2 regions of the Shewanella sp. LZH-2 genome follow, and region 1 is predicted to be linked to the other one. Evidence: predicted binding sites of a transcription regulator. Region 1 holds the regulator's gene; the other holds the start of a gene.
What was found. The regulator LexA, encoded in region 1, represses DNA repair genes until DNA is damaged. The targets are predictions, from matches to a motif close to TACTGTATNNNNATACAGTA.
Positions count from the first base shown of each region.

Region 2: a site for LexA is predicted at 2,229-2,248, ahead of dinB (DNA polymerase IV). Genes of this name have one in related genera too.

Region 1 covers NZ_CP069350.1:4,431,480-4,436,157, forward strand. Annotated here, with positions in the region: gene plsB (glycerol-3-phosphate 1-O-acyltransferase PlsB) at 1-2,036, opposite strand, end outside; gene lexA (transcriptional repressor LexA) at 2,322-2,942, shown strand; gene JM642_RS19435 (SulA-like leucine-rich domain-containing protein) at 2,939-3,451, shown strand; gene coxB (cytochrome c oxidase subunit II) at 3,857-4,678, shown strand, end outside.
Region 2 covers NZ_CP069350.1:3,538,262-3,542,939, reverse strand. Annotated here, with positions in the region: gene JM642_RS15625 (methyl-accepting chemotaxis protein) at 95-2,098, shown strand; gene dinB (DNA polymerase IV) at 2,273-3,346, shown strand; gene JM642_RS15615 (methyl-accepting chemotaxis protein) at 3,377-4,678, opposite strand, start outside.

The sequences.
Region 1 (4,678 bases):
AGACCTTGCTCAATAAACAGCTCAAGCACTTGATTCACATAGCTTGGGAGATCTTTGATCCCCATAAACAATTCCGCCTTCAATAACGGATAAAAGTCGTTCACTATCCCAAGGATTTGCGCTCTTGAAATCTGTTTATTATTGATTAAACAGCTGGCAATTAATGACGGAATAATAAACAAGTGAATGATATTATTGCGATAGTATGTCATTGACGTCGCTTGTTTTTCATCAATTGACACTATCTCACCCAAAGGATCGGCATTGATGGAGAACTTGTTCAGCTCTAATCCTTGTTGTACTAAATGCTTGCCATCACCTTCGGCAACCGACGTAAACGACGTGTAAGGCACACGCTTAAGCAAGGTCAGGTATAAATCTAACTGACGCTCGAGCAAACAACGCTCTAAGGCATTTTGCTCTGACGCCAACAACACTAAACTGGTCAAGGTAATAGAGCTGGCGGCAGCGGCGTCGTTAATCCGCGTCATCACCCGATTTGCTAACACGTTCACCGCTGGAGTTAACCAAGTCGGTTTTTGCTCAGGATCATCAGCCACTTCACTGCGCCAGTTTGGTGCCGTTTCATTCAAGAAATTTTGCAATGTAATCGGCTCACCAAAGTTGACATAACCTTGGCCAAAATTACCTAATTTACGAATAGCACCAAAGACTTGCCATACAGATTCTTTCTGTTTTTTCTTACCGCTTAGCTCTTTGTGATAGGTCGCCACTTCCATCACGTGATCGTAGCCTAAATACACAGGCACTAAGGTGACTGGGCGTTCGATACCACGCAGCACACTGTTGATCGTCATAGCGATCATGCCCGTTTTAGGCGCCAATAGACGACCGGTACGAGAACGGCCACCTTCAGAGAAATACTCAACCGAATATCCCTTAGCAAACAGCTGATCGAGGTACTCACGGAACACGGCCGTATAGAGTTTGTTGCCGTTAAAACTACGGCGAATAAAGAAAGCCCCGCCACGGCGGAACAGCGGCCCCGCAGGCCAGAAGTTTAGGTTGATACCCGCAGCAATATGCGGCGGCACCATACCTTGGTAATACAGAATGTAAGATAACAGCAGGTAATCCATATGGCTGCGATGGCAGGGCACATACACAATCTCATGACCATCGTGGTGTAACTGCCGAATATGCTCGGCACCTTTGATGTTAATACCGCTGTAGAGCTTGTTCCATAACCACGTTAAAAAGCGCTCAGCAATACGTACGAGACTATCGGAATAATTTGCTGCAATTTCATCAAGATATTCAATTGCCGTTTCACGCGCTTGGGTTTCAGAAATCTTCTTGCTCGCGGCTTCTTCCTGAATCGCCTTGCGTAAGGATTCAGATTTCAGCAAGGAATGGAATAACGCCTGACGATTAGGCAACACAGGCCCCGTCATCACCTTACGTTGGCGGCGAAAATGCACTCTCGCTACTCGAGCCAATTTATGGGCAATGCCCATATCGGTACCATGTTCGTCGGCCATGTAACGCAGCGATACCGCATTAGAAAATTGCACAAAGTTGTGACGGCCCAAAAATAGGATCATCAAGCACTTACGTAACCAAGTAGGGTTCTCGCGCTCAAGCACTGCCGCCTTCATGGTGTCGTCTTCTTTACCCGGAGTACGACCCCAATACAGACTCACAGGCACCAGCTGGATATCTAACTCTGGCTTTTCCTTATGGACGGCCAACAAACGCATAAAACATTCGAGGAATGGCTCATTGCTGGCGCGTTCACCAAATAAGGGCTTACGACCTTCAAGGCATACCACCCGTGGCGCCACAACGCCATTCACCACCAGCGGCTCGTAAGGGCTTGGCAAACCAAGTTTCGTGGTGATCTCGCTTAACGCAGCAATATCACTCAGGGATTCTGTTTTCATTACATAAGCAAGCGGTCTGGAGGCATCCAGATTCAGATCGGCAAAGGGATCCTGTGGCACAACAATAGTGTGCACTAAGTGCTTTTGGATCCAACGTAATGATTTCAACCAAAGAGAGTCTTGTTTAGGCATTATTCTTATGCAATGTAAGTACGTTCATTAGCCCCATAGAATACCAGATTCTAGAGAATATACCCAAACAACCTAAAGATGCAGGATTCAGCAGCTGATTTTAATGACTTAGTAACGCACTTTAGGCAACGCCATTTATTGCTGCCGTGCAAATGGCATTCACCCCATAGATGACGATTACGGTTATTTGCAGATCTAGCTGACCAAGTTAAAAGTGGTTAATACTTGCACTACAAATAATACTGTATATACTAACAGTAACTGTATAGAAAAACAGGAAAGACCATGAGACCGTTGACGCCACGCCAAGCCGAAATTTTAGAGCTGATTAAACGTAATATTGCCGAGACTGGCATGCCACCCACTCGGGCCGAAATTGCCACCCGTTTGGGTTTTAAAAGTGCAAATGCCGCAGAAGAACACCTTAAGGCATTGGCGAAAAAAGGCTGCATCGAGATCATGCCTGGTACTTCCCGCGGGATCCGTCTCCCTGTAGAGGAAGAAGATAACCGCGAAACAGGCTTGCCACTGATTGGCCAAGTGGCAGCGGGTGAACCTATTCTCGCCCAAGAGCATGTCGAACAGTATTACCAAGTCGACCCCAGCATGTTCCACCCTGCTGCCGATTTCCTGCTGCGCGTAAAAGGCGACAGTATGAAGAATATCGGCATCCTTGAGGGTGACCTGCTTGCCGTTCATAAAGTACAACAAGCGCGCAATGGACAAGTTGTTGTTGCTCGCGTTGATGATGATGTAACCGTAAAACGCTTTGAAAAAAAAGGTAATTTAGTCTACCTACATGCCGAGAATGAAGACTATTCACCGATTAAAGTCGATTTGAGTTTCCAAAGTCTAACAATTGAAGGGCTCGCCGTAGGGGTGATCCGCAACGGAGATTGGCTATGAACAAACTATTAGGTAATGCCCCGCGTCACCCCGGTTTATGGCTCGATACGGTTCGAGATACAGAGACCGACTGGCAGCATACATCAATAGTCACTATGCCAACTCAGAGCCAAGGGCGCCAAGAGCTGACACAGCTGAGCAAACAACTTGCCCAACTGAGCCAACAGGGAAGATGGATAGTGCTCATCAACCCACCTAGTATTGGCTACAAGCAGCTATTAGCAAACGCAGGTGTGCGTATGGATCGCGTACTATTGGTTCACGCAAAAGATGAGGTCGAAACCCTTTGGGCGATGGAAAAAGCCTTAACCAGTGGCACATCTAGCGCAGTGATTACTTGGATTAACGCCCTAGATACTCGCGATAATCGTCGCCTACAAATTGTAGCAAAGAGCGCACGTGCAATGGGTATCGTGCTTGAAGGTTCAACGAATGACCAACCTTCTAGCACCAATCTCACACAATCGGCTAAATTTACTCAACCCGCATTTTTCAGCTCTGTTCATTAAAAATTTTTCACACCGTATTTAGCCTTGAAAGCCGCCTCACCTGTGAATGTGAGGCTTTTTTTTGGCAATTTTTCAGACAATTAGAAAAAGAAGTGATCTTGATCAATTTTTAAACAGCAAGTATGTTTGATTTAGGCGCACATGATATATCGCCTGTTTAGGCAGAAATATCGCGTTATTTTCGAATATCGCTCGCCCACAAAAATTGAGAATAATGGGTTTATTCAGCAGTATGTGCCAGTGTGGCTAATACCAGCAGTAACAATACTTGATCATAAGTAAGCCGCCAACGCACGTTGAAGTCAGAAACACTTTTTTGGGAACTGAAGAGTTTGCATAGAGTTGAGACTTACTGTGTTGCTCTTCTTTGTAGTTGCTATTTGCAATTAGCAGAGGAGAAGTCTTGTGAAGCAATGGTTGTATTGTTTACTCGTGGTGCTATTCGCCCCACCGTTGGCCGCAGCAGACATGCGGTTCAATATGACGCCTGGCGTAACAGAAATCAGTGGCAAGGTATACCACCTGCACATGACGATTCTGTATATCTGCTGCGCGATAGGCTTAGTGGTTTTTGGCGTGATGATTTATGCCATGATCAACCACAGAAAATCCAAGGGCGCGGTCGCGTCACACTTCCATGAGAGTACAAAAGTTGAGATCGCTTGGACGATAATTCCCTTTATCATTCTGATCTTAATGGCGATTCCGGCAACTAAAACTCTGATTGCCATGGAAGACCCCAGCAATGCCGATCTCACGGTAAAAGTCACAGGATCGCAATGGAAGTGGCATTACAGCTATTTCGATCAAGATATTGAGTTTTACAGTATTCTCGCCACACCAAGACCTCAAATCGAAGGTAGTGAGGCCAAGGGAGAGCACTACTTACTCGAGGTCGATAAGCCCCTTGTCCTGCCTGTAAATAGAAAAATCCGCTTTCTGATGACTTCTGAAGATGTTATCCATTCATGGTGGGTACCAGATTTTGCAGTGAAAAAAGATGCTAACCCAGGGTTTATCAACGAGGCGTGGACCCGTATCGATAAACCCGGCATTTACCGTGGCCAATGTGCCGAACTTTGCGGCAAAGATCATGGATTTATGCCGATAGTGGTTCAGGCACTGCCCGAAGCCGAGTTCGATGCTTGGGTTGCAGAACAAAAACAAGCTGCCAATGCCGCAGCGCAAGCCGCACAAGCCGCCTTATCACAAACACTGAGTAAAGAA
Region 2 (4,678 bases), 890 kb from region 1:
TTTGGCTGTTGTTGGCGGGTAAAAATTGTTACCGTGTGAAGCTGTTTTTGCAGGCTTTTATGTTAAGTGGTTGGTTAACCAGACGGGAAGATGAATGAGATATATAAAACGTTCTCTAAGTTTGCAGTTAGTGGTAACTATCGTCGGTGCCCTCGCTGTACTGCTTACTTTAGTTGCTGCTTTGCTCGTGAATAAAGAAAGTAATAATACACGTAAGCAGGTGGATGCCGACATTTCGGCACTTGTAGCTCTCAAGGCGAATGAGATTGGTGGTTACTTTGTTGCCAAGGGGCAAGTAATCCACTCGGTATTTGCCGAGCCTAGGCTTATCAACTGGTTTAGTCAGTATCATGCCCGGGGCAGTAATCTGGCGCAGGATCAGCAATATCAAGATATTATTCGTTATTTTCGCTCGTTTTCCGACCGTGATAGCGATGTGAAATCAGTATTCTTTGGTTCGGCAAACACCTTTGAGTATTTTGATCTTAATGGACGCTTCGATGGCGATCCTGATTATTACACTAATAAGCGTCCTTGGTGGCAGGAGGCGATTGACCAGCGTAGCTTGTTTGTGGGCGATCCTGCGGTCGATGCCAACGATGGTTCTATTTCTGCAACGGTTAAAACCCCAGTCTATAGTGCTAATGGCGAACTTATTGGCATTGGTGGTATGGATATTCTGATCGATACCATTGGTAAAAACCTGTTAGCACCGATTAAATACCGCAACTATGGCCAAGCCTTCCTGATGACGGATGAAGGTAAGCTTGTGTATTTCCCTGGATTCTCGGATAAATTCCCGCCGGGCTCACTTGCTAATCAGGTTGATAGCCAATTTAAAGATACCTCCGGTTTTACAGCATTAATGCAACAAATGCAGCGCGAGCCTCAGGGGTTTGCCGAGGTCAGTTTTAATGGCGTATCACAGCGAGTGACCTTTGTGACTGTAGGCGGTGATTATCCTAAGCAGAAATGGCACTTAGCCTTTATGTTGCCCCATGAAGTAATTGAAGCGCCTGTTACCAAAGCCTTTTGGAATGCTTGTTTTGTTGCCTTGGGGATTATGCTTTTGGTCGGCATTACTGTCTGGCTGATGTTATTGCCTTTTAGACGCCAGCTCAGCAAGTTACTCGATGCGATGGAAGACATTGCCGAGGGTGACAGTGACTTATCCCAACGCATTTTAATGGAACGGGAAGATGAGCTAGGTAAACTGGGTGATGCTTTCAATCGTTTTGCTGAAAAGGTTCAGCAAATGTTGCTGCATACCCGTAGCTTAACCCAAGAGGTCGGCACTGGAGTGATGGATGCGCGCCAAGTGTGTGATTTAGCTGTCTCGTCGGTATCATCGCAAAAACAACAAATCGATTCTGTCGCCACGGCAGCAACTCAAATGGCGCAGACGAGCCAAGAAATGGCGATAAGTGCTCAACGCGCAAATGATTTTGCCGAAAAGGCACAGACTCAGGCCCTTGGCGGTACGCAAATCGTGTCCCGTGCGACCGAAGGGATGAAGGCATTATCGGTTCAAGTCATCGAAGCGGCTAATGTGATTAAGCGGTTACGAAGCAGCTCAGAGCAAATTGGTGAAGTCTTGAGCGTGATCCGCAATATTGCCGACCAAACTAACTTGCTGGCGCTTAATGCGGCCATTGAGGCGGCGCGAGCGGGTGATCAAGGCCGAGGCTTCGCCGTTGTTGCTGACGAAGTGCGCACGCTGGCTTTGCGTACCCAAGATTCTACCGCCAATATTCAAGGCATTATCCAAACCTTGCAACAGAGTGCGCTTCAGGCTGAACAAGTGATGGAATCAGGGGTTGAGCAGGCAAGAGTAGGGCAAGACTTAACCACGCAAGTCGAACAAGCCCTCAGTGACATTGCCAGTGCGATTACGTCTATCCAGCAGCAAACGGTGGAAATTACCGTGGCGATAGGCCAGCAGGCAGTGGTTGCCGATGAAGTGGCGCAAAACGTGGTGAGCGTGCGTGGTTTATCCGATCAATCCCTATTGTCGAGCCAAGATCTCTCCCAAAGTCTACAAGGATTTGAGCAAGCAACTCGAGAACTGACACGTAATATTGGTCAATTTAAAATTTAAACGCTGTTGTTTTAAAACCAAAGGAGCCTTAGCACTCCTTTGGTTTTTTTGGGAATGTTATGCTTGGATAAGGATGCTTGAGTCGATAGATGAACTTCGCGACTGCGTAAATATGTCCTAGATACTTGATTACTGTTTTTATATACAGTATTTTGGGTGTTGGAGGAACCTTTAGTGCGAAAAATCATTCATGTTGATATGGATTGCTACTTTGCTGCGGTGGAAATGCGAGACTTTCCCGAATACCGTGGTAAACCGCTGGCCGTTGGTGGGAGCCGTGAGCGGCGAGGGGTTATCAGCACCTGTAATTACGAAGCGCGCCGATTTGGTGTGCGCTCTGCTATGGCAACAGCTTATGCGCTTAAACTGTGCCCAGACTTAATTCTTGTCCCCGGTCGAATGCAGGTCTATAAGGATGTATCGCAACAAATTCGCGCAATCTTCTCTCGATACACTGAATTGATTGAACCCCTCTCCCTCGATGAAGCCTACTTAGATGTTAGCGATTGCAAGCTGTTTAAGGGCTCTGCAACTCTGATTGCTGAAGCGATTCGCCATGATATTTTGGCCGAAACAGGGCTTACTGCTTCGGCTGGCGTTGCTCCTGTTAAATTCCTCGCCAAGGTGGCCTCTGACTTAAATAAACCTAATGGTTTGTATGTTATTTCGCCCGACAAGGTTCCTGAGTTCATTAAAACCTTATCCCTACGCAAGATCCCCGGTGTGGGGAAAGTCACCGCAGAAAAACTTTCCTCTTTGGGGTTAAATACTTGCGGAGATATACAAACTTATCCAAAACAAGACCTTATTACTCGTTTTGGCAAATTTGGTGCCGTATTAATTGAAAGATCCCATGGGATTGATGAGCGTGGGTTATCAGTGAGTCGCGAGCGTAAATCTGTCGGCGTTGAAACTACGTTGGCGCAGGATATTTATACCCTCGAGCAGTGCCAGCAAGTGATGTCTGGATTAATACAAGAGTTATCAACTCGCCTAAGTCGTAGTGCCAAGGATCGACAAATCCATAAGCAGGTGGTGAAGCTTAAATTCAGTGACTTTAAACAAACAACCATTGAACATCGCAGTAATGATGTGTCTGTGATGATGTTTTACGAATTATTATCCCAGGCAATGACAAGGCAAGAAGGGAGGGGGATTCGGCTACTCGGCGTGGCTGTGGGACTTACTGATAAATCACCGATTGCGAAGGTTGATCCATTGCAAACCCAACTCGCGTTATCAATTTAATCAATCTCATCCCTTACACGTTATCAATCGCTATAACTTAAAGCGGCTGACTAAGGCTGTTAGTTCATTCGCCATGGTTGAAAGTTGGATACTTGCAGCATGGATTTCGTCTGTTGTATGTCGACTCTCTTCTGATTGCTCTGCAATATGCTGAATATTGTGATGGCTTTCGTTTTCCATTATTGACTGTGCTTTCGCGGCAAGCGCGATTTGATTATTCATTTCGCTGATTTCGCTCACCATTTCCGCAATATGAGCCAAAGCTTCTCCAGCATTGCTGGCGGCTTCCACACTAGCAATCGCTTTTTGATTACCTATATTGATAGCTGCAACGGCACTTTGAGTGCCATTTTGGACATTCGCTATCATCAGTTTTATTTCCTCCGTTGATTGATGGGTTTTGGAGGCGAGAGAGCGCACTTCATCGGCCACGACGGCAAAACCTCGGCCTTGTTCTCCTGCACGAGCGGCTTCAATAGCAGCATTTAGGGCAAGTAAATTGGTTTGTTCGGCGATAGCTTGAATCACTTCAAGTACTTTTCCTATGTGCTGCCCTTCGAGCTCTAGCTTGTTAATTTGGTTTTCTGCTTGGCTAACATCTTGGGCGAGTTGTCGGATAACAGCTATGGTGTTTTGTACTTTTTCTTGGCCTGTGGCGGTATAGTTGTCAGCCTGTTTAGCCGCCTCTGCTGCATGGTTAGCGCTGCTTGAAACCTCTTGCACAGAGGCTGCGATATGGTCGCTTGCATCAGCCACTTTCCGAGTCGTTTCTTCCTGTGTCCTTAAGGTTTGCTTGGCCATTTCGCTGGCGTGGGCAAGCCCTTGTGCTGATAGCGTAAGCCTGGCGGTCGAGTCTTTAAACTGCGAAATAATACTATGCAGATTGTCCAGGAAATGATTAAAGGCACGGGCTAAGTCTCCAAGCTCATCCTTGGAGGTTAAGTTAATCCTTGCTCTTAAGTCTCCATCACCATCGGTAATATCATGAATTTTCGCCAATAAAACAGCGAGTGGCCGACTAATTAATTTAGGTAATGCTATGACATAGATGGCGCAAATAATAATGCTGATTGCAAGGGCGACAAGTTGTAGTTTTTGTCCTTCTAGGGCATCAGCTTCAACTTGTTCTACGGCACCCTTTGTATGGCTATTTAGCTCATCGGTCAAATGACTGATTTGTACATGGAGCTTATCAAAGAGGGTTGCACCTTGACCAAAGCTTAAATCTATTGCTGTGGTGCGACCATTTCGGCCATTGTTAGTGCGTTGATTACTAATTTCATTGGTTATTTTTTGCCATTCATTAAAGGTTTGGGTTAACTCTGTGAGTTG